2 regions of the Paenibacillus sp. V4I5 genome follow, and region 2 is predicted to be linked to the other one. Evidence: a T-box and tRNA genes for the amino acid it is inferred to sense, from the RefSeq annotation. Region 2 holds a T-box; the other holds one or more tRNA genes.
What was found. A T-box is a leader RNA that pairs with one kind of tRNA and senses whether it is charged. The one in region 2 lies ahead of QFZ78_RS10235 (arginine--tRNA ligase), so its partner is inferred to be a tRNA-Arg.

Region 1 (3,405 bases), 3.8 Mb from region 2:
AGGATAGGTGGGAGCCTTTGAAGCCTGAGCGCCAGCTTGGGTGGAGGCATCGTTGGGATACCACCCTGATCGTATCGGAGTTCTAACCTGGTACCGTGATCCGGTATGGGGACAGTGTCAGGTGGGCAGTTTGACTGGGGCGGTCGCCTCCTAAAATGTAACGGAGGCGTTTAAAGGTTCCCTCAGAATGGTTGGAAATCATTCGCAGAGTGCAAAGGCATAAGGGAGCTTGACTGCGAGACCTACAAGTCGAGCAGGGACGAAAGTCGGACTTAGTGATCCGGTGGTACCGAATGGAAGGGCCATCGCTCAACGGATAAAAGCTACCCTGGGGATAACAGGCTTATCTCCCCCAAGAGTCCACATCGACGGGGAGGTTTGGCACCTCGATGTCGGCTCATCGCATCCTGGGGCTGAAGTAGGTCCCAAGGGTTGGGCTGTTCGCCCATTAAAGCGGTACGCGAGCTGGGTTCAGAACGTCGTGAGACAGTTCGGTCCCTATCTGTCGCGGGCGTAGGAAATTTGAGAGGAGCTGTCCTTAGTACGAGAGGACCGGGATGGACGTACCGCTGGTGTACCAGTTGTCTCGCCAGAGGCATCGCTGGGTAGCTATGTACGGAGGGGATAAGCGCTGAAAGCATCTAAGCGCGAAGCCCCCCTCAAGATGAGATTTCCCAGTATGTAAGACCCCTTGTAGACGACGAGGTTGATAGGTTCGAGGTGGAAGTGCAGCAATGCATGCAGCTGACGAATACTAATCGGTCGAGGGCTTAACCAATAAACCTAAAATTCTAACTTTACGCAAGTTTCGTATCTAGTTTTCAAGGCGCAAACACGCTTTGACTGTTTGGTGATGATGGCGGAGGGGACCCACGCGTTCCCATCTCGAACACGACCGTTAAGCCCTCCAGCGTCGATGGTACTTGAACCGCAGGGTTCTGGGAGAGTAGAACGTTGCCAAGCAGTACCCGCAAGGGTATTAGTAACAATGTAGGGATCACATCTAACTATGACGCGGGGTGGAGCAGCCCGGTAGCTCGTCGGGCTCATAACCCGAAGGCCGCAGGTTCAAATCCTGCCCCCGCAACCAATGATGCGAGTCATTAGCTCAGTTGGTAGAGCACCTGACTTTTAATCAGGGTGTCGTAGGTTCGAATCCTACATGACTCACTTGCCTTATTTACAGCATGCGCGTATGGCGGAATTGGCAGACGCACTAGACTTAGGATCTAGCGGGCGACCGTGGGGGTTCAAGTCCCTCTACGCGCATCAATCATCCCCAAGTCGTACTTTACGGCTTGGGGATCCCTATGCGGAAGTGGCTCAGCGGTAGAGCATCGCCTTGCCAAGGCGAGGGTCGCGGGTTCGATCCCCGTCTTCCGCTCCATTTAATTAAGCGCCCTTAGCTCAGCTGGATAGAGTATTTGACTACGAATCAAAAGGTCGGGAGTTCGAATCTCTCAGGGCGCGCCATTTTTTATTAGAAATACATATTACTTTCGGGACGTAGCTCAGCTTGGTAGAGCACCTGCTTTGGGAGCAGGGGGTCGCATGTTCAAATCGTGTCGTCCCGATCCTAGTAAAGCATAATTTAGTAGTGAGTTCACTGCTAGATTATGCTTTTTTGTGTTTTCATACAGTTAACCGATACGATTAATTGCCTTGATGATGTATTACTTTATTAATTATTTCGTCAATGATCCCTTCCTCAGACTGAAGTTCGCCCGAGAAAGTGGCTTTCATTAATATGTATTGAAAAACTCGATAGCTTGAGAGCAATCCTTGATCGCCTTCATCTACCCTGAAAATGTCTGTTTCATTTCCTTAACGCTATTAACCTTCATACAAATAGCCGCTCCAAGCAATGCTCATGAAGCACTCCCTTGTGCTCCCAGTGACTCAGTACGCCTCCGAATAATGGTCCAAGATTGCTTCCGGCCGCAGTCGCAGTTGACATCGAGGTTATTTTTACCTAGAAAATAGAGGAAATGACAATTATTCGCCTTATCAGGTACAAAATGCGCTTAAGCATGAATACTTTACAGAATCTACAGTAATCGACATTGAGCAGATTCTATTAACTCTCAACAATCCGTCCAACCCCTTCACCCAAATTAGTAAAGAGGACACACAGCTCTTGTTATCACTTATTGAACCTATGATGTCACTTAACTAGATCTTTATAACTAGAAAAGGTCAGCTTATTTCAGTAGAAATGGGCTGGCCTATTTCCTTTTTGCGGGACATACGTAAGTTATCTGACAGAAATCGGGATAATAATCCAAGAAATTAACAAAAGTGAGTAAATATATATCGATTTGAGTAAAAAAACATTAAAATAATGGAAGTTTTTATTTATAATAGAGGAGAATCTCCTTATTAAGAAGAACTAGTACTAATTAATAGTTGGGGAAGTTTATTTGAGAAGAATAAGAGGTACATCTATGCAGAATTCATTGTTTTTTAAAAATGTGATAAATTCTGATTCCATCTTCGAATCGATCGGACAATTGAGTGATATCGCCAAGAAAACAATTGGCTGCGAACATATCTCTCTCTTCCTTATAGACGAGAAACATCAGAGCACCCCAGCATCTTATTCGGTTAATATTAGTACGGCAGTCATGGACCAGTTACAACAAATTGTGCTCCATACGCAGTTTTTTTTCCGAAATCCCGATGGCATACGTTTATCAGTACATAAGGCAGAAAGTCATTTGAAAAATTATCTTATAATGAGTAAATACGAGTGTATTTACGGTTTTCATATAAAGCATGGTCCTTCTTACGGGGCATTATTATTCTCATTTCCTTCGGATATTCAACTTACGGAGGATCAATTGCATCTGTGCAACCTCATTAAACTGCATATGGAACAATTGATTAAAAAGATTCAATTCCGGAGACAAGTGCTGAAACAGAAAGCTTACGAAAATCTTTTTAATACATTGAGGGTTAAAGATAGCTTCACGGTCGATCACTGTTATAATGTTGCTTTCTACTCTACTTTGCTTGGAGCGAAAGCGGGGGTAAGTGAGGCCGAACTGGAACGTCTGAAATTAGGGGCTCTTTTGCATGACATTGGTAAAATAGCAATTCCCGATCATATTCTGATGAAACCTGGGCGGTTATCTGATGAAGAATTTAACGTCATTCGCCAGCATCCTGTAATTGGCTATGAGCTGCTAAAAGATTTACCGGATGTTGAGCATCTTCTGCCTATTGTAAAATGGCATCATGAACGTATGGATGGGAGAGGATATCCAGACAATCTGCAAGGTGAAGAGATTCCTTTGCTTGTCCGCATTGTAAGTATTGCAGATGCATTTGATGCGATGACTTCTACGAGAGTATACCGAGATTCGCTGCACGTGCATGAAGTCAGGGAACAACTCCTAATTCACG
Region 2 (3,405 bases):
TCTCTCCATGTGATCTAACAGGTCCGCGACTTTAATTCCAATCCCTTGGCGCCCAGACATCGCATAGGAGCTTTTGCCATCCGAAATATCAATACCTAGTCCTGCTGCAGTTTCCGGGCTTAAGGAAACAACCCCATAGCTCACGTGCTTAAGCTGACTCGCCTGCTGCTCATAGCCCAGTACTTCTAGAGCTAGCTTAACCATCTCTTGCGGGTATTGCTGACGATAATCAATGACATTAATGACGACATCTGCTTGCCCTATCGATTTCTTTCTGCCCTGGGAAGCTGTGGACCATAGTCCATCCTCCCATTTTTTATATACAAAATCATTCGACAGCACACCGAATTTCCATAGATGATAGGCTATATCCTTCGCTGTATACGTTAATATACCATTGGAACGAACGAGCACTTTATCCCCTTGATAATCCGTGCTTTCTCCAGCTGCAACAACCCCTTCTTCTAGATTCTTCAGTACCCAGCAGCCTGCTAATTTCCCATCCGTCACCTTATGAAACATATCCGTTTGGCTCAACAACTCGAAGGTTGTATCCCAAAATCCCGCTCTCACAATACTGCTTTCCCAAACCAGCACATCGTAGTGAATGCCGAATTGCTTCATTTCATCCAACTGCTCGCGAACGATCCTTTCCGCCACCAAAGCACCCATCCATGCAAGATTAGAATGCCCGCTCTCTAGCGCATGAAGAACTGTAGAACGCTGCTCTACAAGCTCCGGCTGCACTTTGTAAGCCTGATTCACCTTCGCGTAGGTCTCCCAACAAAAATCGCCAAATCGATGAAAAGTCTCTTCTGTTTGTGTATGAAGAATGCCCACCACGGTATCCGCTAATTGATTCCCCAGATCATCGATATAGTTATGCACCTCCACCTGATAGCCTGCTTGCGAGAGCATGCGTGACAACGAATCACCGATACATGAATTTCTCAAATGGCCAACATGAGCAGCTTTATTGGGGTTGATTGACGTATGCTCGATCAAAACTTTTGTTTTGTTTCTTTGGTCAACAAGCCCTTTGGCAGCACCATAATGACCAGAAGACCAGGTGTCCCAATTAACATAAAAGTTCAGAAACCCTGGCGGCACCGCAGCCACTTTGGCGAATAAGCTTTGAACACACCCGCTCTTTTCTATGCGCTGTTGAAGCTCTTGCGCGATTTGCAAAGGAGCTTTACGAACTATTTTTGCTAAAAGCATAGCTACATTCGTGCTGTAATCCCCGTGCTCAGGATGAGCGGGGTGCTCCGTCAAGATTTTCAGAGTCGCAGGCTGTTCAATTCCGTACTCTTGAAATAAAACATCTACATGAAGCTTGATTTCATTCGTTAGAAGCTGTTGAATCATGGAATATTCCTCCTAATAGGTTAGTGCGTAACTGCGAATGTTTTGGCAGGAAAATGCAAAAAAGCCCCCGTCTCTACAATAAGAGACGAGAGCTGTTCATTCCCGCGGTACCACTCTAAGTGTTAAACCACTGGTTTAACCACTCCAACGATAACGGCTTATGCCGAATCTCCCTACATCGTACTATCGGAAGACCATTTCCCAGGCCCGCTTCACTCTTGACATTCGTACCGGTTCCCACCTTCTCCGGCTCGCTGCGACTGTCCGACAAGAATTACTGTCCTGTTCACCAATGTTGCTTATGAAATTAAGAATTTACTGAATATTACAGCAATAATAATGTGTTGTCAAGATCCAACTAATTTCATCATCATAATGCCAATGAATGCTAAAGCTAAGCCGGATTGCTCCATTTTTGAGAATTTGTCCCTCAGAACAAACCGTGTATACAATAAGACTATCAATACATTAAGTGCAACGACCGCGGAAACTAACCCTGTTTTCCCCTGATCGAACGCATGAATAATAAAGACCATACCAATGACATTTGTAATCCCGATGACCATTCCAATCAGGAAAGTTCTACGTTCGGTCCAACTGGCTGGTGCAGCTTCTTTTCCTTTATCCTTTGACCTGTCCTTCAACCACCATAATCCGAAACAGCATGTCCCAGTCACAAACATAAAAAATAGCGTTGGAAACAACGGCGCAGAAACGATGGTTGTCCATTTGCTAGACAAATCATTCCCGGCAAAAAGAAACAAAGCAAGCACTCCCCATCCGGCTCCTTGCAGATTCTTTAATGTGATATCATTCGAGTAACGGACGAATAAGATACCTACAACGATCACAATGAAGGCAAAGAATTGCCATAAATTGAGTCGTTCATCCCAAAGTAGAAATGCGACGAAGACCACAACGACCGATGGTAATCCGGTGAGGATGGCAACTAATGAGGCTTTGCCAACCGCAAAGCCTTTAAACATACTGGCATTGGCTCCAAAGGAGAACAATCCCATTTGAACACCAATCAGAGCAGACACCGTCCACTCTTGCTGGGTAATAAGGGCGCAGCAAATGCTGACGAGCGCCCCCATAAAAAATGTGCCGCAGAGCAGCACATTCCGATTCAGCGATTGTTGACTGGTCCAATGATATAGAATACCACGCAGCCCGAAACTGACAGCTGCAAGTACTGAAAATATAAGCCACATGAGAACAGGGTACCCCTTTCTTTTAAGCAAAGATCGGGTAATTTTACCACAATAATCTTTATTGGACAACACTTGGTTGTAACAATAATCGAACAAGGATCGCATCGCCGCCAGCAGAAACTTTTACTTCAGCAAATTTGGCATCCCGTTCATAAATACGACCTGTTCCTTCCGGAATGAAATAAGTCTCAATGCCGAACTCCATACCTTCATAACCGTTTTTCTTTCCATTCAAGCGAACCTCTCCCGGAGCTAATGTTTCCCCTTTGGTATACACGCGGCGGTATTCGTAAACACCTGTCGCCAGGTTCGGAGCGAGAACGACTGTCATTTTCCCCTTAGAATTTGCATCATCATTTTTATCTGCAAATAGAGGCGGCTCAGATATCGTATAGCGTAAACGCACATAATCACCCTGAATAAGAGAACGTGGATCAAGCGGTTCAAGCTGCAGCTTAATCAGCTGTCCGTGAGCGAGCAGCCACTCACTTTTACCAATTTGTAAGGACATTGCCATGACTTGCAGCAGAACAAGAAGTGCAATAATCCAGCGATTCATCGCATAAGTAGAAGTAACATCTGGTTGTTCACTTGCTTCCAAGCGATGTCTTTTTTCATACCAAACCGTAAAGGCAAGGATCAGAATCCCGATAATGGCGAAGCTAATCGATTTATGCAGAAGCTTCCAGGCCAGATCGTAATATTTGTATACCAGGAAAGCAATCCAGAAGCCCATTGACCAAGTATAAATCCATTTGATATTCAGTTGTCTACTAATGACCAAAGCGAGAACAACGACGATAAAGAACAGCACATTGGCTAT

Region 1: it has a tRNA-Arg gene. The T-box ahead of QFZ78_RS10235 (arginine--tRNA ligase) is inferred to sense a tRNA for this amino acid. The anticodon was not compared.

What each region holds. Positions count from the first base shown of each region.
Region 1 covers NZ_JAUSZB010000002.1:5,517,149-5,520,553, forward strand. Annotated here, with positions in the region: rRNA gene QFZ78_RS27175 (23S ribosomal RNA) at 1-778, shown strand, start outside; rRNA gene rrf (5S ribosomal RNA) at 847-963, shown strand; tRNA gene QFZ78_RS27185 (tRNA-Met) at 1,014-1,090, shown strand; tRNA gene QFZ78_RS27190 (tRNA-Lys) at 1,098-1,170, shown strand; tRNA gene QFZ78_RS27195 (tRNA-Leu) at 1,190-1,269, shown strand; tRNA gene QFZ78_RS27200 (tRNA-Gly) at 1,313-1,387, shown strand; tRNA gene QFZ78_RS27205 (tRNA-Arg) at 1,397-1,473, shown strand; tRNA gene QFZ78_RS27210 (tRNA-Pro) at 1,501-1,574, shown strand; gene QFZ78_RS27215 (HD-GYP domain-containing protein) at 2,445-3,405, shown strand, end outside.
Region 2 covers NZ_JAUSZB010000002.1:1,766,277-1,769,681, forward strand. Annotated here, with positions in the region: gene QFZ78_RS10235 (arginine--tRNA ligase) at 1-1,368, opposite strand, end outside; T-box leader at 1,447-1,667, opposite strand; gene QFZ78_RS10240 (EamA family transporter) at 1,716-2,582, opposite strand; gene QFZ78_RS10245 (GDYXXLXY domain-containing protein) at 2,641-3,405, opposite strand, start outside.